3 regions of the Arthrobacter sp. DualSoilB13 genome follow, and region 2 is predicted to be linked to each of the others. Evidence: predicted binding sites of a transcription regulator. Region 2 holds the regulator's gene; each other region holds the start of a gene.

The links. Region 2 encodes HrcA, which represses chaperone genes, less so after heat shock. Its sites were predicted from a motif close to TTNGCACTCGNNNNNNNCGAGTGCNAA; they were not measured.
Region 1: the regulator HrcA is predicted to act here: its motif matches at 1,934-1,960, upstream of groL (chaperonin GroEL).
Region 3: the regulator HrcA is predicted to act here: its motif matches at 2,703-2,729, upstream of groES (co-chaperone GroES).

Annotation. Positions count from the first base shown of each region.
Region 1 is NZ_AP035865.1:958,181-964,741, reverse strand. Features, by position in the region: gene groL (chaperonin GroEL) at 125-1,750, opposite strand; gene ACZ5J0_RS04625 (cold-shock protein) at 2,048-2,251, opposite strand; gene ACZ5J0_RS04620 (LytR C-terminal domain-containing protein) at 2,423-3,055, opposite strand; gene ACZ5J0_RS04615 (DUF3263 domain-containing protein) at 3,105-3,440, opposite strand; gene ACZ5J0_RS04610 (uracil-DNA glycosylase) at 3,551-4,318, shown strand; gene ACZ5J0_RS04605 (siderophore-interacting protein) at 4,401-5,240, shown strand; gene ACZ5J0_RS04600 (threonine/serine exporter family protein) at 5,352-6,561, opposite strand, start outside.
Region 2 is NZ_AP035865.1:2,263,745-2,270,305, forward strand. Features, by position in the region: gene ACZ5J0_RS10335 (GerMN domain-containing protein) at 1-5, shown strand, start outside; gene ACZ5J0_RS10340 (16S rRNA (uracil(1498)-N(3))-methyltransferase) at 33-806, opposite strand; gene dnaJ (molecular chaperone DnaJ) at 809-1,933, opposite strand; gene hrcA (heat-inducible transcriptional repressor HrcA) at 1,984-2,991, opposite strand; gene ACZ5J0_RS10355 (DUF3097 domain-containing protein) at 3,183-4,034, shown strand; gene ACZ5J0_RS10360 (DUF4870 domain-containing protein) at 4,157-4,570, shown strand; gene hemW (radical SAM family heme chaperone HemW) at 4,623-5,852, opposite strand; gene lepA (translation elongation factor 4) at 5,853-6,561, opposite strand, start outside.
Region 3 is NZ_AP035865.1:2,942,698-2,949,258, reverse strand. Features, by position in the region: gene ykgO (type B 50S ribosomal protein L36) at 28-150, shown strand; gene ACZ5J0_RS13550 (shikimate 5-dehydrogenase) at 189-1,001, shown strand; gene ACZ5J0_RS13545 (THUMP-like domain-containing protein) at 1,022-2,251, opposite strand; gene ACZ5J0_RS13540 (hypothetical protein) at 2,319-2,678, shown strand; gene groES (co-chaperone GroES) at 2,870-3,166, shown strand; gene groL (chaperonin GroEL) at 3,251-4,864, shown strand; gene ACZ5J0_RS13525 (helix-turn-helix transcriptional regulator) at 5,027-6,561, shown strand, end outside.

The sequences.
Region 1 (6,561 bases), 1.3 Mb from region 2:
CGCGCACTTATGCGACCTAGTTGGGCTGGGACCGCAAAACGGCGGCCCCCACCAAATGGTGAGGACCGCCGTCGTAATGCTATTCAGCGTGATGCCGGGTGCTGTATCGCTACAGCAGGGAGACTTAGAAGCCGCCCATGCCGCCCATGTCGTCGCCGCCGGGAGCCGGAGCGTTCTTCTCAGGCTTGTCAGCAACTACGGCCTCGGTGGTCAGGAAGAGACCAGCGATGGAAGCAGCGTTCTGGAGAGCCGAGCGGGTGACCTTTACGGGGTCGTTGACGCCGGCAGCCAGAAGGTCTTCGTACTCGCCCGTGGCAGCGTTCAGGCCGTGGCCGGAAGGCAGGCCGCGAACCTTGTCCACCACAACGCCCGGCTCAAGGCCAGCGTTGAAGGCGATCTGCTTCAGCGGTGCATCGATGGCAACCTTGACGATGTTGGCACCGGTTGCCTCGTCACCCTGGAGGGTGAGGTTGGCGAATGCCTTGGCACCAGCCTGGATGAGGGCTACGCCACCACCGGCAACGATGCCTTCTTCAACAGCAGCCTTTGCGTTGCGGACTGCGTCCTCAATGCGGTGCTTGCGTTCCTTGAGCTCAACTTCGGTTGCGGCACCGGCCTTGATGACTGCAACGCCGCCGGCCAGCTTGGCCAGGCGTTCCTGCAGCTTCTCGCGGTCGTAGTCGGAGTCGGAGTTCTCGATCTCGGCGCGGATCTGGGCCACGCGGCCTGCGATCTGATCGGCGTCGCCGGCACCTTCAACGATGGTGGTCTCGTCCTTGGTGACAACAACCTTGCGGGCGGTGCCGAGGAGTTCCAGGCCAGCGTTTTCGAGCTTGAGGCCAACTTCTTCGGAGATGACCTGGCCACCGGTGAGGATGGCGATATCGGCCAGCTGTGCCTTGCGGCGGTCACCGAAGCCCGGAGCCTTGACGGCAACGGACTTGAAGGTGCCACGGATCTTGTTGACGATCAGGGTGGCCAAGGCCTCGCCCTCGATGTCTTCGGCGATGATCAGCAGCGGCTTGTTGGACTGCATGACCTTCTCCAGAACCGTGACGAGTTCCTTCACGTTGGAGATCTTGGAGTTGACGATGAGGATGTACGGGTCTTCGAGGACCGTTTCCTGGCGCTCTGCGTCGGTGACGAAGTAAGCGGAGATGTAACCCTTGTCGAAGCGCATGCCTTCGGTGAGTTCGAGCTCCAGGCCGAAGGTGTTGGATTCCTCGACCGTGATGACGCCTTCCTTGCCCACCTTGTCCAGGGCTTCGGCGATGAGGCTGCCGATTTCCGGGTCGCCGGCGGAGATGGAAGCGGTAGCTGCGATCTCTTCCTTGGTCTCGATTTCCTTGGCGGAGGCGAGCAGTTCGCTGATGACTGCCTCAACAGCCTTCTCGATACCGCGCTTGAGGGACAGCGGGTCGGCTCCGGCGGCAACGTTGCGCAGGCCTTCCTTCACCAGTGCCTGGGCGAGGACGGTTGCAGTGGTAGTACCGTCGCCAGCGACGTCATCCGTCTTCTTGGCAACTTCCTTGACCAGTTCTGCACCGATCTTCTCGTAGGGGTCGTCCAGTTCGATCTCCTTGGCGATGGAAACGCCATCGTTGGTGATCGTGGGGGCGCCCCACTTCTTTTCGAGGACGACGTTGCGTCCACGCGGGCCGAGGGTGACCTTGACGGCGTCTGCGAGGATGTTCAGGCCCCGCTCGAGGCCGCGGCGTGCCTCTTCATCAAATGCAATGATCTTGGCCATAACGGCGGTAGTCCTTTCGGGACAGTCGTTAAGAAGGTACCTGTCAGATGGGGTGCCCGCGACGGACGGTCCATTGCTTGCGGCCTCTGTATGCCACGCGCTCCGGACCTCACCCCACCAAGGTGTTTCTTGATCCTCCGCAGATTCGACGCCTGCCCGCCGCCGGGATGAGCCGGGCCGGACTTAGCAGTCGAACCGTAGGAGTGCTAACTCAATAATTAGCACTCGACCGGTGAGAGTGCAAGCAGGGATGCCACTTCCCGCTACAAATAGGAGGGCTTTCAGCCGTGGGCTGACCTACGCGACGCGGACGCCTTCGGCCTGCGGACCCTTCTGGCCCTCCCCAAGTTCGAACTCAACACGCTGACCTTCTTCGAGGGCGCGGAAGCCATCCATCTGAATGGCCGACCAATGCACAAAGACGTCGTCGCCGGATTCATCCACAGTGATGAATCCGTAGCCTTTTTCGGCGTTGAACCATTTGACGGTTCCCAAAGCCATAATGCCCACACTTTCGCAGTAGCCAAGACCGGTTGCCGGGATCTCCGTACCGGAATCAATCCACTGTAACCACTGTCACCATCACCGCGCTGCCCCAAAGAGCGAAGGCACCGCTTTTGTTATTGAGGCTTAACCGAGTTGGGCCTTATCGCTTCAAGCCGGGCGTGATTCTTATTGGAAACCGGGGCCGGCCACAACCACCAGGGGTTGTTGAACCTCAGGCGTTTCCACAATGGTTTGAATGCCCAGCAAGGTTCCCAGGGCCTCAGCGTTCGCCTTTTGCTCCGGGGTGTTGTAGAAGATCACGGACGTCTGCTGCGGCAGCCCACCCCAGTTCCCTACCGTGCTCAACGCCCAACCATCACCCTGAACGAGGCCGGCCACACGCCCGGCCAAGCCGGCTGTTCCAGCGCCGTTGTACACAGCTACCGGAGTGGTCTTGTCCACAGGAGCCGAGGAGGGAGTCGCAGAAGGAGAATCCGACGGCGCCGGTTCGGTGCTGGCTTGACTGCCGGGATCGCCGGAGGCGGACGGCGCGCTGCTCGCTTCAGTGGGTGCAGCTGACGGTGCTGTTGAAGTCTGCTGGGGTGCCGGCGTCGTGGCGTTTGATGCTGCGCCCGGTGATACCAGCCCAAGGTTGGGGAGGATCAGGAAGGCCACCAGTCCGAGCACCAAGGCCACTGCCCCAACGGTCAGGACCGGCCACAGGGTGGGGCGTGCGGTCTCTTGGGCGTCGCGGTGAACGCCTTGACGGGACGTGTTCTGCGGAACCCGGTCGAATTCGTCCTTGGCATATTTGGTCATGGTGAAGCGGTGTCCTTGCTGGTTGCTGCTGACTGATCAGCCTGGCGATTTACGCGTCGGACCCCAAGCGACGTGCAGTCCTCGCACGCTGGCGGGACGTACGTAGTCTACGCAGTCTCTTGACGAGCATGGGATCGTGGGCCAACGCGTCCTCGGTATCGATCAGCGCGTTCAGGATCTGATAATAGTGGGTGGCGGAGAGGTCGAACAGCTCGCGGATAGCCTGTTCTTTGGCCCCGGCGTACTTCCACCACTGCCGCTCCAGTGCCAGCATCTGCTGATCCCGTTCGCTCAACGGAGAGTCGCTGCGGGTCTCGGCTGCGAGGTCCTCGAGCGCGAAACCTGTGGCCTGCGACGCCATCGGTTCCGGTGCTGGTTCTGCCACGGCACACTCCTTCGACGCTTATTGGGGGGAAAATGTCCTACCCCCATGCTACGGGCGAATAACAAGGCTGTCATTCGCAGTGCGGGTGCCGCGCGGGAGACAATAGCGTGATGACTGGCGAGGATGCACTCTTTGATCTTGAACCTGCCGACTCGGCCGACCCGGGCTTCGCCGCGTTGTGTGAGGCGCCACTCGAAGACCTGATGGCTCCCGACTGGGCCGACGCCTTGCGCCCTGTGGAAGGCCAGCTCCGGGAGACCCTGAAGTACGTGGCCGGCCAATCCTCAAACGGCGCACAGGTTCTTCCTGCGGCCAAAAACCTGCTGCGGGCTTTCGAGCAACCGCTGGCCGATGTCAAAGTCTTGATTCTCGGCCAGGATCCCTACCCGACTCCCGGCCACGCCGTTGGACTTTCCTTCGCAGTGTCGCGGCAAACACGGCCCATCCCCCGAAGCCTGGTCAACATCTATCGCGAACTCCGCGACGACCTCGGACTTTCACCGCGTGTTCACGGCGACCTCGGCGCCTGGACCGAGCAAGGCGTCCTGCTCCTGAACCGAGTCCTCAGCGTCGAAGCCGGGAACGCCGGTTCCCACCGCGGCAAAGGTTGGGAGGCCATTACGACGGCGGCGGTCACCGCCGTCGTAAACCGTACAGACGGCGATGGGCGGCAAAGTCCGCTGGTGGCGATCTTGTGGGGCAAGGACGCCGAGGGCGTGGTGCCGCTGCTGGGCGGGGCGCCGTCCATCGTGTCCGTCCATCCGAGTCCGCTTTCGGCCTCGAGGGGTTTCTTCGGCTCAAAGCCCTTTAGCCGGACCAACGATCTCCTGGTGGGTTTGGGCGCGGACCCCATCAACTGGGAACTGCCGGTTCTGTAGACTCACGGCTGCAACCTCCGGCAGCTGTAACCTTCGACTCATACCCAGCCGGTGCGCAGGTCATTAGCTTAGGCTTGCCTACATGACTGCACTCCCCGTCACTTCATCCGCTTCACGCAAGACTCGCCCGCAGGTGACCCTGACCGTCCTGCGCAACGAACGCCTGTCACCGCACATGGTTCGGATCGTTGCAGGCGGACCAGGATTCAGTGACTACGCGAACAACGAATACGTGGACCGATACGTCAAGATCGTCTTCCCCCAACCCGGCGTGGAGTACGAACTCCCGCTGGACTTGTGGGCCATCCGCGACACCATGCCCCGCGAGCAGTGGCCCCACACTCGTACGTACACCATCCGCTGGGTGGACTTGGAAGCTCAGGAACTGGCCATCGACTTTGTGGTCCACGGCGACGAAGGACTGGCTGGCCCCTGGGCTGCAGCGGCCAAGCCCGGCGATTCACTGACGTTCACAGGTCCGGGCGGTGCCTACAACCCCGCACCTGGCGCCGACTGGTACCTGTTCGCCGGCGACGACGCCGCCATACCGGCCATTGCGGCCTGTGTTGAGGCCCTTGCTCCGGATGCCCGCGGCACCGTGTTCCTTGAAGTGGACAACGAGGCGGACATTCTTCCGATTTCCGCACCCGCAGGTGTGGAGTTGCACTGGCTGCTGCGCAAAGGGATTCAGGCGGGATCCAGCCACCTGCTCCTTGAAGCACTAAGAAACACCGAATGGCTGCCGGGACGAGTGGATGTCTTCGCTCACGGCGAGCGGGGCTACATGAAGGGTCTCCGCGAGATCTTCTTCGTGCAGCGCCGCTTGGAGCGTTCGCAGGTATCGCTCTCCGGGTATTGGGCGCAGGGTCGCGTGGAGGAAGTCTTCCAGGCAGAAAAGAAGCTCCCCGTCGGACAAATCTAGACTCAGGTCAAATCTAGACTCAGGACAGATCCAGACTCAGGACAGATCAAGCGTCACTTCTTAAAGCCGAACGGCGCCGCCTCATTGGGCAGCGCCGTTCGGCTTTTGTGGTTAGCGCCTGCGTACCCTGCGCCGTTCGTTGCTGGACAACCCCTTCGTGAGCGGTCTGGCCAAGTTGTCGCCCAGCACAATGCCCGCCGCCACTCCCAGCACTATGGCGCCGGCGTTGAGCATTCCACCCGCACCCAGAAGGATGTTGCCCCCCTCAACGGTGAGCGCGTACATGGAGCGGAAGATCGTCAGACCTGGCAGCAGGATCAGTGCAGCTGGAACAGCCACCACAAGCTGCGGTGCCCCGAGTTTGAGCGCCACTACACGGCCCAACAAGCCGATGGCCACGGCGGCGACCGCTGGTGACAAGCGGTCGCCAAGGCCGGCTTCGCCCACCCCCCACAAGACGAAGAAGCCCACTATGCCAACTGCCGCCGTCGGGAGTAACAGCCGCATTTGAGTCTGTTCGGTGACGCCGATGGCCACCACCGCGATGGCAATGAGCACTGCCTGGATCCACAGCGGATACGCGTCCGGGAAGGTTTGCGTGACGTCCAGGACGGCGCTGCCCATGAGCGTTCCCACCACCACGGCGACGCCGATACCTGCCACGATCGCACCGAATGTCAGTGCCGTGGAAAGAAAGCGGCCCGCCGCCGTTACCGGGAAGCCGTTGATCGCGTCTTGAACGGATGAGACAAGTCGACCCGTTGGCAGCAGCAGCAGGATTCCGCCGGCAACCACAATGGAAGGAGCAATGTCCACACCCGCCCACCGCAGCATCAGGGCAATAAAGGTAACCAGGAATGCGCACGCCATGGTGTTGAAGAAGTCCGCTGTGCGCCACCGGGCAAGTTGCCGGGAGAGCAGGCTGATCAGGATATTGGAGCAGAAGGCAACCGCCGACGCGCCCAGTCCCCCACCCAGTACGCCAACAAATACCGCCGAGAAAATACCGAACGCAATGGTGACCATCCACCGGGGGAACGGTTTGGCGCTGCGGATGATCTCGTTCAACCTGCGCACGGCTTCGTCACGGCCTACTCCCCCTGCCACGATGTCCGTGACCAACTGATGCACCTGGGCCAGGCCGGCGTAGTTGTTGGTCCAGGAGCGCACTACACGCAGCAGCGTGATGGGAGTCTGGTCTTTGGGCGCATAGTTGATGGCCACCGACTGGTTGGTGATGTCCACTTCAACGTTCTTAAGGCCAAGAGCTGCTGTGACCGCAATCATGCTGGTCTCCACCTCAAGGGCACCTGCACCATAA
Region 2 (6,561 bases):
GTTAGCTGCGGGTTCGACGAGCTGCGGGGCGGCTACCAGCGGCCCAGGACGTCACTTGCAAGAACGACGGCGGCGGGTCCCGCCGTCGAGGACCTCAACACGTGGTGACCCAGAAGTGCCGTGACGGCACCGGCGTCACTGAGCCGCGTTACCTCTCTTGGTGAGATGCCACCCTCCGGTCCGACAATCAAGAGAACCTCGCGAGGGGTCCCATCATCTCCAGTCCGGACCGCAACCGACTCTTCAAGGACGGTCCGCAGGGGGTTCTTGGCGTCTTCATGCAGGATGATGGCCACATCAGCGGCCGCGACGGCCTTCGCCAAAGCGGCAGTGTCCATCATGGACCGTACCTCAGGAATCCAAGCACGCCGCGCCTGCTTGGCTGCCGCCGTGACCACGGACTGCCACTTCGCGTGCGCCTTGGCGGCCCGTTCGCCTTTCCAACGCACGATCGCCCGCTCGGACTGCCACGGAATGACGGCGTCTATTCCGAGTTCCGTGGCAGTCTCGATGGCGAGTTCGTCCCGATCGCCCTTGGCAAGTGCCTGAACCAGCACCAGCCGGACCGCCGGCTGGTCCTCGAGGACTACCTCGGATGCCTTCACTGTGAGGGTGCTGGAACCGGCGTCAACCACGGCGCCAGTCAACCGCATGCCCGAACCGTCGGCTATGTCCACGGGCTCACCCACGGCCAGTCGCTTGACGGTGACGGCATGGCGCGCCTCAGCACCTTCCAACACAAATGTGGACCCGGGGATCAGCTGGTTAAGGCTTCCCGCCGGTGTAAAGAAAACCGGATTGCTCACCGCTACAGGTTACCGAGCTTGTCCCGAAGCTTCGCGAACATTCCGCCGCTTGCCACCAGCTTTCCCTCGGTAAACTGCTCGCCGCGCAGCTTGGCGAGCTGCTGCAGGAGTTCCTCCTGGGCGGGGTCGAGCTTGGTCGGGGTCTCCACGTGCAAGTGCACCTTGAGGTCGCCGCGTCCGTAACCCCGGAGGTGCGTAACACCCAAGCCGCGCAGGGTAATGACTTCGCCGGATTGGGTACCGGCCTTGACGTCGATGTCCTGCGCGCCGTCGAAGGTGTCCAGCTGCAGTTCGGTGCCAAGTGCCGCAGCGGTCATGGGCACACTTAGTGTTGCGTGGAGGTCGTCGCCTTCACGCATGAACATGGAGTCGTTGTTGACCCGGATCTCCACATAGAGATCGCCAGCGGGGCCTCCAGCGGGGCCCGCTTCACCCTGCCCGGACAGCTGGATGCGTGTACCAGTGGCGACACCGGCCGGAACCTTGATGGTGAGGGAACGACGACTGCGGATGCGGCCCTGTCCATTGCACTCGTTGCAGGGGTCCTTAATGACTGTGCCGAAGCCTTCACACGAACCGCAAGGGGCGGCAGTCATGACCTGGCCCAGGATGGAACGGACTGCCCGTTGGACCTGGCCGCTGCCACCGCAGATGTCGCAGCGTTCCGGGTGGGTGCCCGGGCGGCAGCAACTGCCATCGCACGTGGGGCAGATCACGGCGGTATCCACTTCAAGCTTCTTGTTGACGCCGAAGACGGCGTCCTTCAAATCGATGCGGACGCTGATGAGCGCGTCCTGGCCCCGCCGGACCCGGGAGGCCGGTCCGCCCTGACCGCCGCCACCAAAGAAGGTGTCGAAGATGTCCTGGAAGGCAAAACCCTGGCCGGCGTAGCCGCCACCGAAACCGTTGTCAGTGCCGTTTTCATTGCCCGTGGCATCATAGACCCGGCGCTTTTGGGGATCGGACAACACCTCGTAGGCGTGGGTCACGGCCTTGAACTGTTCCGCGACATCTTCACCGGGGTTTACGTCGGGGTGCAGTTTCCGCGCCAACTTGCGGTACGCCTTTTTGATCTCTTCCCCGGTGGCTTCCGGCGAGACTCCCAAAACGTCATAGTGGCTGCTCAAAGTCGGTATCTCTTCCTTGTTGTACTACGGATGTTTCCTCGGACCGGTGTTTAGCCGCCGAGAATGCGGGAAAGGTAACGGGCCACGGCTCGTACTGCTGCCATGGTGGTGGGATAGTCCATGCGTGTGGGACCGAGAATCCCCACCTTGGCACCGGAGCCATAGCCCGTAGCTACGACGGAGGCCTCCGCCAAGCCATCGTAGGGATTCTCGCGTCCAATGCTCACGGTAACGCCGCGGGGATCATCCCCCATGTCAGATAACAACCGGAGCATGACAACTTGTTCCTCGAGTGCCTCCAGCACAGGGCCTATGCTCAGGGGGAAGTCAACGTTGGAGCGGGCCAGGTTTGCCGTTCCAGCCATCAGGATGCGCTCTTCGCGGCTGGTGTCGCTCAACGATTGAAGCCCCTGGGCCAACGTCTGCGCCAGACTGCGCAGTTCCGGCGGACACAGCGCAACGACAGAAGGAAGCACTTGAGGCAAAAGCGCCAGCTGTGTGCCGGCAATGTTGCCCAGGAACCGGGACCTCAGGAGCATCAGGGCCTCATTGCTCACATCGGACCCAGCGTCGATGACCTTCTGCCCCACGCTGCCGGTGTCCGCAATTAGGACCACGAGGACCTGTTGAGGGGCCAAGAGGACGAATTCCACGTGGCGAACAAGCGCGCGGTTCGAATGCGGGTACTGCACAACGGCCACCTGGTTGGTCAGCTGTGACAGAAGCCTTACGGTGCGCTCCAAGATGTCGTCGACATCATCGGGGCCCTCGAGCAAAGAATGGATGGCCCTGCGCTCGGCCGCTGAGAGCGGTTTGACCTGCGAAATGCGGTCAACGAAAAGGCGATAGCCCTTGTCAGTGGGGATTCGACCGGCACTGGTGTGAGGCGCCGCAATCAGGCCTTCCTCTTCCAAAACCGCCATGTCATTCCTGATGGTAGCGCTGGAAACGCCAAGATGATGCCGCTCCACGAGGGCCTTGGACCCGACAGGTTCCCTGGAATGCACGTAATCCTCAACGATGGCACGCAGCACTTCGAGCTTGCGCGGCTCACTCAATGCTCCACCTCCTGACGACTGCCATGGTTCTTCCGACCGGTCAACGCGGGATCCCGCTCAGACCTCCACACTTAGCACTCAACATGCCCAAGTGCTAACAAGTCTAGTATGAGCCACCCCGTTGTTAGCATTGAAACCTGCCGCGGGCGGCTTCGGCCCGCACCGTAAACCAGCACAAAGGTAGGAATCCCTTGGCTTTGAAAAATTGGGGCCCGCAGGATCTGTCCGCTCCGGCCAAACAGAAGCTGCCGGAAGTAGCCGTGCAGCGGGGAATGGTCCTCGAGGACGTGCAGTCGGGCTGGGTGGGTGAAGTAACCCGCGTTGAGAAGTCGGGCGGAATGCACGTGGTCTCCTTGGAAGACCGGCGTGGAAAGACCAAATCGTTCCAGCTGGGCTTTGGCTTCCTGCTCGAAGGTCAGGCTATCCGCTTGATGCCTCCCGCCCCCCGCACCGCTGCATCCGGGGTTCCGTCCGGCCGGACGGCCTCGGGTTCCGTCAGGGTCCAGGGGCAACGGGCACAGGTAGCCAAGGCCAGCCGCATTTGGGTGGAAGGAAAGCACGACGCCGAACTGGTGGAGAAGGTCTGGGGTGATGATCTCCGGGTGGAAGGCATCGTGGTGGAGCCATTGCACGGCGTTGATGACCTGAAGTCCGCCATCGCCGACTTCAATCCCGGCTCAGGCCGCCGGCTTGGAATCCTCGTGGACCACCTTGTGCCCGGGTCCAAAGAGTCCCGAATTGCCGCCGAGGCCATGACGGTCCCGGGGGCTGCGGGAAACGTCCTCATTGTTGGACACCCCTACGTGGATGTCTGGCAGGCGATCAGGCCCAAGGTCCTGGGCATTGAGGCCTGGCCCGCCGTACCCCGCGGGATCGATTGGAAGACCGGAATCCTCAGCGCGTTCGACTGGCCCCATGAGACCCCTGAGGACATAGGCTTGGGCTGGCAACGCCTTCTGGGCGCAGTCCGCACCTATGCCGACCTTGAGCCATCGCTCTTGGGACGGGTGGAAGAAGTCATCGATTTTTTGACGGTTCCTTGAGGTGGAGTCCTTCAGGTATCAGCAACTACCGTGTCAACGGGGCGTTGGTCCCGGCAAGTGCGTCGGTGCCGGTATTCTGGGACAGCAACACCGCAGCATCTTTAAAGCAAAGGGAAGACAACGTGGCAGATAACGCTCCTGAAGAACCGGGCAGCGCCGCAGGCCGGCCCCAGTACCATGGCGCGCCTGCCAACGCACTCCCGTTGACAGCCAGCGAGGACAGGCAATGGGCTACTCTGGCCCACTTTGGCGGCATCCTGGGATGCCTGCCGTCCCTTCTGATTTACCTGATTTTCCGGGATCGTGGACCGTTCACCGCACAGGAATCCAAAGAAGCGCTGAACTTCACGCTGCCTCCCACCATCGCAGCAGTTCTGGCCAACATTTTGGTCCTTCTTCCTGTGGTCGGCAACATCTTCGCCGTCATCGCCACCGCGATCTGGGTTGCCCTGACGTGTTTCTCCGTCTCGGCGGGCATCAGGGTAAACCACGGGCAGCCTCACCGTTACAAGGTCAACCTGCGCTGGATTAAGTAGCTCACCTCCGCTCGTCCAGGACTGCTTGCTCCGACGGGCATGAGCCCGCGGGTCAGTCGGGCAGGATCCTTCGAACTACGGCGTCAGCCAGGAGACGACCCTTCAGCGTAAGGACCAAACGGCCCTTGAACGCCTGAACAGGGTCCACCAATTCGTCGGCAATAAGCCCGGCCATCGCGTGCCGTCCGATCGCGTCCAAGGCATCTACGGACAACCCTGTGCCGAGCCGTGCCTCCAGCATAATGCGTTCGACTTCCCGGGTATCGGCATCGAGGGTTTCCCGCCCGGCAGCCGGAGAGCTAGCGCTCCCGAGCCTCGAGGCGTACGCCGTGGGGTGCTTGACGTTCCACCACCGGACACCCCCCACGTGGGAGTGGGCGCCTGGACCGATACCCCACCAGTCATCTCCCCGCCAGTAGGCAAGATTGTGCCGGCAAGCCTGGTCCGGCGTCCGCGACCAGTTGCTGACCTCGTACCAGTGCAAGCCCGCTTCGGAGATCATTTTGTCGGCAAGCTCGTATTTGGAGGCGTGGTCGTCGTCATCAATCCCGGGCACCTCGCCCCGGCGTATCTGGGCGGCCAGCTTAGTGCCATCCTCAACGATCAGAGCGTAGGCACTGATGTGGTCCGGCTGGTACGACAAAGCGGTTTCGAGTGACAGCTGCCAGTCACCCATGGACTCTCCAGGGGTGCCGTAGATAAGGTCCAGGCTCACGGAGAGGCCGGCTTCCCGCGCCCACTGCACAACAAGAGGCACCCGGCTCGGTGTGTGGGTGCGGTCCAGGACCTTGAGCACGTGGGGTACGGCTGACTGCATGCCGAAGGAGACCCTGGTGAAACCTGCGTCGGCCAGAAGCTTCAGGGATTCAGGAGTTACTGAATCCGGGTTGGCTTCGGTAGTTACCTCGGCGCCGGGTTCCAGCCCCCAATGGCCGATGGCGGCCCTAAGGATCCGGGCCAGGTCCTCTGCCGGGAGAAGGGTGGGCGTGCCACCCCCAAAGAAAACAGTACTGAGGGGACGACGGGGTAACCCCGAGGCGTCCAGTGCCAGAGAGGCGAAGTCCAGTTCAGAGACCGCCGTAGCGGCGTACGCGTCCTGGGAGGCGCCGCCACCGAGTTCGGTGGCAGTGTAAGTGTTGAAATCACAGTAGCCACAGCGCACGGCGCAGAACGGTATGTGGACATAGAGCCCGAACTTGCGGTGCTCGACGCCGGCCAACACCTGCGGAGGCAAGATGCCATCCGCAGGTGCCGGGTCGCCCAAAGGGAGGACGCTGGGCATTTACTTCTTGGCCTTGTCCTTGGACTCATCGGTGGTCAGGGCTGCGATGAATGCCTCCTGGGGCACCTCCACGCGACCGACCATCTTCATGCGCTTCTTGCCCTCTTTCTGCTTCTCGAGCAGCTTGCGCTTACGGGTGATGTCACCGCCGTAGCACTTGGCAAGAACATCCTTACGGATCGCTCGGATGCTCTCGCGGGCAATGATGCGGGATCCGATGGCGGCCTGGATGGGCACTTCGAATTGCTGCCTGGGAATCAGCTCACGGAGCTTGCCGGTCATCATCACGCCGTAGGCGTAGGCCTTATCGCGGTGGGTGATGGCGCTGAAGGCATCAACTTGTTCACCCTGCAGCAGGATGTCGACCTTGACCAGATCCGCCACCTGCTCGCCGTCAGCCTTCCAGTCCAGTGAGGCGTAACCGCGCGTCTTGGACTTCAGGAGGTCGAAGAAGTCGAAGACGATCTCCGCCAGCGGGATCCAGTAGCGGAGTTCGACGCGGTCCTCGGACAAATAGTCCATGCCTCGCATCTGGCCACGGCGGCTTTGGCATAGTTCCATGATGGAACCGACAAACTCGTTAGGTGCGAGGATGGTGGCGGACACCATGGGCTCCCGGACCTCGGAGATCTTACCGGTGGGGTATTCGCTCGGGTTGGTGACATGGATGACCTTCTTGTCCTCGAGCGTTACCTCATACTCCACGTTG
Region 3 (6,561 bases), 680 kb from region 2:
CAACCACCCAACCAAAGGAGAAACACCATGAAGGTCAGGAATTCGCTGCGTGCCCTCAAGAAGATCCCCGGCGCCCAGATTGTGCGCAGGCGCGGGCGTACCTTCGTCATCAACAAGAACAATCCGCGGATGAAGGCGCGGCAGGGCTAACCGCACGTCGGTGATAAGGGGGCGTGTTTAATGGGGGAATGCCAATCCTGAACAAAGACATGTCCCTGTGCATTTCGCTTGCGGCCCGGCCCAGCAATATCGGCACCCGGTTCCACAATTATTTATACGATCTGCTCGGCCTGAACTTTGTCTACAAAGCATTCGCCCCTGCGGACATCACCCTTGCAGTGGCTGGCATCCGCGGCCTCCCCATCCGGGGCGCCGCGGTGTCCATGCCTTACAAGGAAGCCGTCATCCCGTTGGTTGACGTGATGGACCCGTCGGCCAAGGCCATTGATTCGGTGAACACCATCGTCAACGACAATGGCGTGCTGACTGCCTACAACACGGACTACATCGCCATTGCCCGGCTGCTAAAGGACCACCAGGTTCCCAGCAGCCACAGCGTGCTCCTCCGCGGTGCAGGCGGTATGGCCAAGGCCGTAGCCGCAGCACTTCGGGACGCCGGGTTCACCGCCGTCACCATCGTGGCCCGCAACGAGGACACCGGCCGTGCACTGGCAGATCTTTACGGCTTCGCCTGGCAGGATGACGTCAACGGCTCCACAGCTGATCTCATCATCAACGTCACGCCGTTGGGAATGGCAGGTGCGGACGAAACAGCGCAGTCCTTCGACGACGCCACGATAGCCGCGGCGCAAGTAGTGTTTGACGTCGTGGCTTTGCCGTCCGAGACGCCACTTATCAGTGCTGCCCGGAAGGCGGACAAGAAGGTGATCACGGGCGCTGAAGTTATTGCCATCCAAGCCGAGGAACAATTTGTCCTCTACACCGGCGTGCGCCCTAGCCCTGAGCAGGTCCGCGAAGCCTCGGAGTTTTCACGCCGCTGACTGCCGGGTGCCGCTGACTGCTAGGCAGTGACCGGTTCCACCACAACAGCCACTCTCTCCTCGCCGATCCTGGTGAGGACCAGGGTGGCTGTTTTCGTCCCAAGGGACTTATCCGGTTTGGCGGGCAGCAACTGCTTCCGGAGTTCCTCGGGAGTGACTGCCGTGCCGCGCTTCTTGATGTCCAGCACAGTGATCCCGTTGGCCTTGACCCAAGCCTTGAGGGCCTTGACGTTATAGGGCATCACCTCAAGAACCTTGTAGGCACGGGCGAAGGGAGTGTCGTGCAGCGCAGGCGCGCAGATGTAGGCAATGTGCTCGTCCACCAGGTGCCCGCCCAGCCGTTCGGCGACGTCGGCCACCAGTCCTGCGCGGATCACCGCACCATCGGGTTCGTAGAGGAAACCTTCTACAGGCCCGACGGCGGCTACCGGGCCGCCGTCGAAATCCGTGCCGCTGGTGATCTCAGCGGCGCCTTGGCCGCCAATCACCAGCGCGGCGCGACGCACGCCGGGGCGGGACACTGCGTTGAACCACAGGGTCACTTCGGTGACGTCGCCGCCTACCGAAACCCACTGGGCTTCGCAGCCTGAAGGCACGGACTCATGCGGGATGCCGGGACCCATCTTGACGCCGATGGCGCGGCCGGTAGCCGCCAGGCGTTCCACGAAGGACAACGGGGGAGAGAAGGCTTCAGGGTCCCAGATCCGTTTGGTTCCGGAGGTGGACGTGGTTCGCCGGGCGGGATCCAGCCATACGCCGTCCACCCCGTCCAATTCCACGGTTGTTGCGTCGGAGTGCACCACGGTGGCATGCGGGAAGGGCATGAGATTGATGGTGGCGCAGGCGGCGGTGGTTTCATCCATCTCAACCGCGGTCACGGAAATGTCCATTGACGCCATCGCCATGGAGTCGGCGCCAAGGCCGCAGCCCAGGTCTGCAACGTGCGAGATGCCGGCCTTCGCGAAGCGCTCGGCGTGACGGGCTGCGACGTTCAATCGCGTTGCCTGCTCCAAGCCGGCTTGGGTAAAGAGCATCTGCCGGGCAAACTCGCCGAACTTTGCCTCTGCGCGCGTCCGCAGCCTGGATTGCGTGAGGACCGCAGCTACCAGCTCCGGGGAGTGACCCGCTTTGCGGAGGTCTGCGTTGACGCTGAAGGAATCGGCCTCCCGATAGGGTCCCAGTGAGGCAAGAAGTTCCCATCCTTCAGTAGTCAGCAAGGGTGCGATCTGTTCCTGCGGTGCGTGAGGCATGGAATCAAGCCTAACGGCGCGGCGCTTGACAGCGTGACCGGCGAATCAGCCGGATAGGGTTGTTTTCATGGAAGACAACGCAGCACCGCACCCCTCCCTGACGAAGATTGCGCGCCCCGCCCTGATAGCGGGGGTCGTGATCGCGGTGGTCTGCATCGGCCTGCTGATCATTATCTTCGCGTTGGATTCCTTCAATGCGGCTACTTACTCGGTGGCCGGCAAGAGCGTCAATGACGCCACCGATGAAGCGCGGGGCATCCGCGAACTTTACAGCGGCGCCCGGACCGGTGGAATTATCACGCTGGTGATCTCCGGCATCGTGGCTATAGCCGCCGCCGTGGTGCTGTACCTGAACCGCGGCAATGCTCCGCTGGATGAGGATGACGACGGCGAAGACTACGATCTGGACGACCTGACGGGCAGGTAAGGGACGTTCACCCATGACGAAATGCTGGCACTCACCTTGACCGAGTGCTAACGCTTACATAGAGTCTTGTTAGCACTCTCCCCCGGAGGGTGCTAACTACGCCAAGCGTTCTCCGGCACCGCGACGACGGTTGAACGCCCAGGCACCCTAGTTCTTAGTCCATGAATCAGCTCATGAAAAGGAGAGTCCGAGTGTCGGTCTCGATTAAGCCTCTTGAGGATCGTATTGTTGTTCGCCCGCTCGAAGCAGAGCAGACCACGGCTTCCGGCCTGGTCATTCCGGACTCCGCACAGGAGAAGCCGCAGGAAGGCGAAGTTGTTGCAATCGGCCCCGGCCGCTTCGATGACAACGGAAACCGCGTACCGGTTGACGTAGCTGTTGGCGACGTCGTCATCTACTCCAAGTACGGTGGAACCGAAGTCAAGACCGGCGGCAACGAGTACCTCGTTCTGTCCGCCCGCGACGTCCTTGCGATCGTCGTAAAGTAACTTCCCGGAGCCCCGCACCGCCGTCGAGTTGGAATGATTCCAGCCGCCAGCGGTGCGGGTTTTCTGTCTTGAAAGGACACAACCATGGCAAAGCAGCTTGCTTTTAACGATGCTGCCCGCCGGTCTCTTGAGGCCGGTATCGACAAGCTCGCCAACACTGTCAAGGTGACGCTTGGTCCGCGCGGCCGCAACGTCGTGCTGGACAAGAAGTGGGGCGCACCCACCATCACCAACGATGGCGTAACCATCGCCCGTGAAGTTGAGCTTGATGACCCCTACGAGAACCTTGGCGCACAGCTGGCCAAGGAAGTAGCCACCAAGACCAACGATGTTGCCGGCGACGGCACCACCACGGCCACCGTGCTGGCACAGGCCCTGGTCAAGGAAGGCCTGCGCAACGTGGCTGCCGGCGCCGCTCCGGGCGAGATCAAGCGCGGCATCGAGGTTTCCGTTGAAGCAGTAGCCGCCCGCCTCCTGGAGAATGCCCGCGAAGTCGAAGGCACCCAGGTTGCCAGCGTCGCAGCCATCTCCGCACAGAGCGACGAGGTTGGCGAACTGCTGGCCGAAGCGTTCGGCAAGGTTGGCAAGGATGGTGTCATCACCATTGAAGAATCCTCCACCACCCAGACCGAACTGGTCCTCACCGAGGGCATGCAGTTCGACAAGGGCTACCTGTCCCCGTACTTCGTCACCGACGCTGAGCGCCAGGAAGCCGTCCTCGAGGACGCCCTCATCCTGATCAACCAGGGCAAGATTTCCTCGCTGCAGGACTTCCTGCCGCTGCTGGAGAAGGCCCTGCAGGCAAACAAGCCGCTCTTCATCATTGCTGAAGACATTGAAGGCGAAGCCCTGTCCACGCTGATCGTCAACCGCATCCGCGGCACGCTCAACGTTGTTGCCGTCAAGGCTCCGGGCTTCGGCGACCGCCGCAAGGCCATGCTCCAGGACATCGCCACGCTGACGGGCGCCCAGGTTGTTTCCCCGGACCTTGGCCTGAGCCTGGACACCGTTGGCCTCGAGGTACTCGGTACCGCACGCCGCATCACAGTCACCAAGGACAACACCACCATTGTTGATGGTGCCGGTACGGCTGAGGACGTCGCTGACCGCGTTGCACAGCTGCGCGCCGAGCTTACCCGGACGGACTCCGACTGGGACAAGGAAAAGCTGCAGGAACGCCTGGCCAAGCTGGCCGGCGGCATCGGCGTGATTAAGGTTGGCGCAGCCACCGAGGTTGAGCTGAAGGAAAAGAAGCACCGCATCGAGGACGCTGTTTCCTCCACGCGTGCAGCCCTCGAAGAAGGCATCGTTTCCGGTGGCGGTTCCGCTCTCATCCACGCCCTCAAGGCACTGGACGAGTCCCCGGCCGTCAAGGCGCTGGAGGGTGACGCAGCAGCTGCTGTGGGCATCGTCCGCCGCGCCCTGGTCCAGCCGCTGCGCTGGATCGCCCAGAACGCTGGCTTCGACGGCTTCGTTGTTGTTGCCAAGGTTTCCGAGCTGGAAGCAAACCACGGCTTCAACGCCAAGTCCGGCGAGTACGAGGACCTGATCGCCGCTGGCGTGATCGACCCCGTGAAGGTCACCCGTTCGGCTCTCCGCAACGCCGCTTCCATTGCTGCTCTGGTTCTCACCACCGAGACCCTGGTTGCCGAAAAGCCGGCTGAGGAAGAAGACGCACACGCAGGCCACCAGCACTAACGGCCTGGTTTAACAGAAGCCCCGGTCACGTTGACCGGGGCTTTTGTTGTCTGCGGCTTTCCGCGGGGCGGCTATTGTGAGCGTACGACGGCGGCGGTAACCTGACGCTACTAGGGCGGCTTGGGTGCGTCATTCGGTCTGTTCCCGGTCGCAAGGTGAGCCATGACAGTTCCGGACACAGACTTGGATTTGGGACGCTCGGCCTTCCACGAGCGCCGTTGGCGCGATGCGCTTGAGTGCCTCACCCGCGCCGATTCAGAGGGCGGACTCCCTCCGCAGGACATCGAATTGGCGGCATCTGTGGCGATGCTGCTTGGCTTGAATAGCCAAAGCATTGAGTACCTGACCCGGGCGCACGACGAATTCCTGACCATGGGAGACACTGACAATGCCGCGAGGTGTGCGGCCTGGCTGGTTATGTTCCTGATGGACATGGGAGAGCCGGCCCGTGGAAACGGGTGGTTGTCCCGTGCCAAGCACGTGCTGGAAGGTATGTCAGGTCCCTGTGCAGCCGAGGGATACCTCATGATTCCAGCGGCCCTCGGTTTGTTGCGCAGTGGAGCCCCGGCAGCTGGACACGGTCTGTTCGCCAAAGCCTTGGAGCTGGGAACCTCCTTCCACGACAAAGACCTCCAGGCCTTGGGCCGGCTCGGTGTCGGCACCACCCGCGTTTCCCTCGGGCACGTGGAAGAAGGTTTGCAGCTTTTGGATGAAGTGATGGTCTCTGTCACCTCAGGTGAGGTCTCTCCCATCCCCGCAGGGATCATCTACTGTGCAGTCTTGGGCAGTTGTCGTCTTTCCAACGATGTGCGCCGCGCCCACGAGTGGACTGCGGCCTTGGAACGCTGGTGCGGGGATCGCCCGGACATGGTGATGTTCAGTGGACAATGCCAGGCTTACCGTGCCGAACTGTTGATACTTCACGGAGCGTGGGAAGAGGCCCTGTCGGTGGCGCGGGCCGCCGAAGGCAGGGTGCGGAAGGGCGACCCGGATGCCACGTTTGGATCCTGGTATCAACAGGGCGAAGTACTTCGCCTGCAGGGTTTCCTGGTGGAAGCGGGGAAAGCCTACGCCATAGCTGCCGGGACCGGATTCGAACCTGTTCCCGGCATCGCGCTGCTTGAGCTGGCCGAGCACAAAACGGCCCAGGCACAGGCCACCATGCGGCGGGCGATGGCAGGGGCCGACCCAGCCAATCGACGTCGCTTGCTGCCTGCCGTCGTCGAGGTTGAACTTGCCGCTGGCGACGCGGCTGCTGCCAGGCTCGCGCTGGACGAACTGTCCGAGCCTCTTCAGCAGGGCGGCCGTCCATTGGAGATGGCCCTGGTTGCCCATGCCGCTGCCCAGGTGCTGTTGGTCGAAGCCGAGCCCCAGGCCGCGCTTCGTGAGGCGAGAAGGGCGTGGCGGATCTGGTACAGCCTCGAAGCTCCCTATCAAGCCGCCCGGTGCAGGGTACTTGCGGCGCGTGCGTGTGCCCTGTTGGGCGATCCCGATTCTGCTGCCATGGAGTTCGAGGCTGCCAAAGCCGACTTGGCAGATCTTGGGGCGATGCCGGCAGTAGCAGAGGTCCTGGAACTCACCGGCGAGAAGAACAAAGGCAGCTCACCGTTGACTGACCGCGAGGTGGAAGTGCTCCGGCTGGTGGCCGGTGGGCACTCCAACCGAACCATCGCCCGGGAGCTTTACCTCAGTGAAAA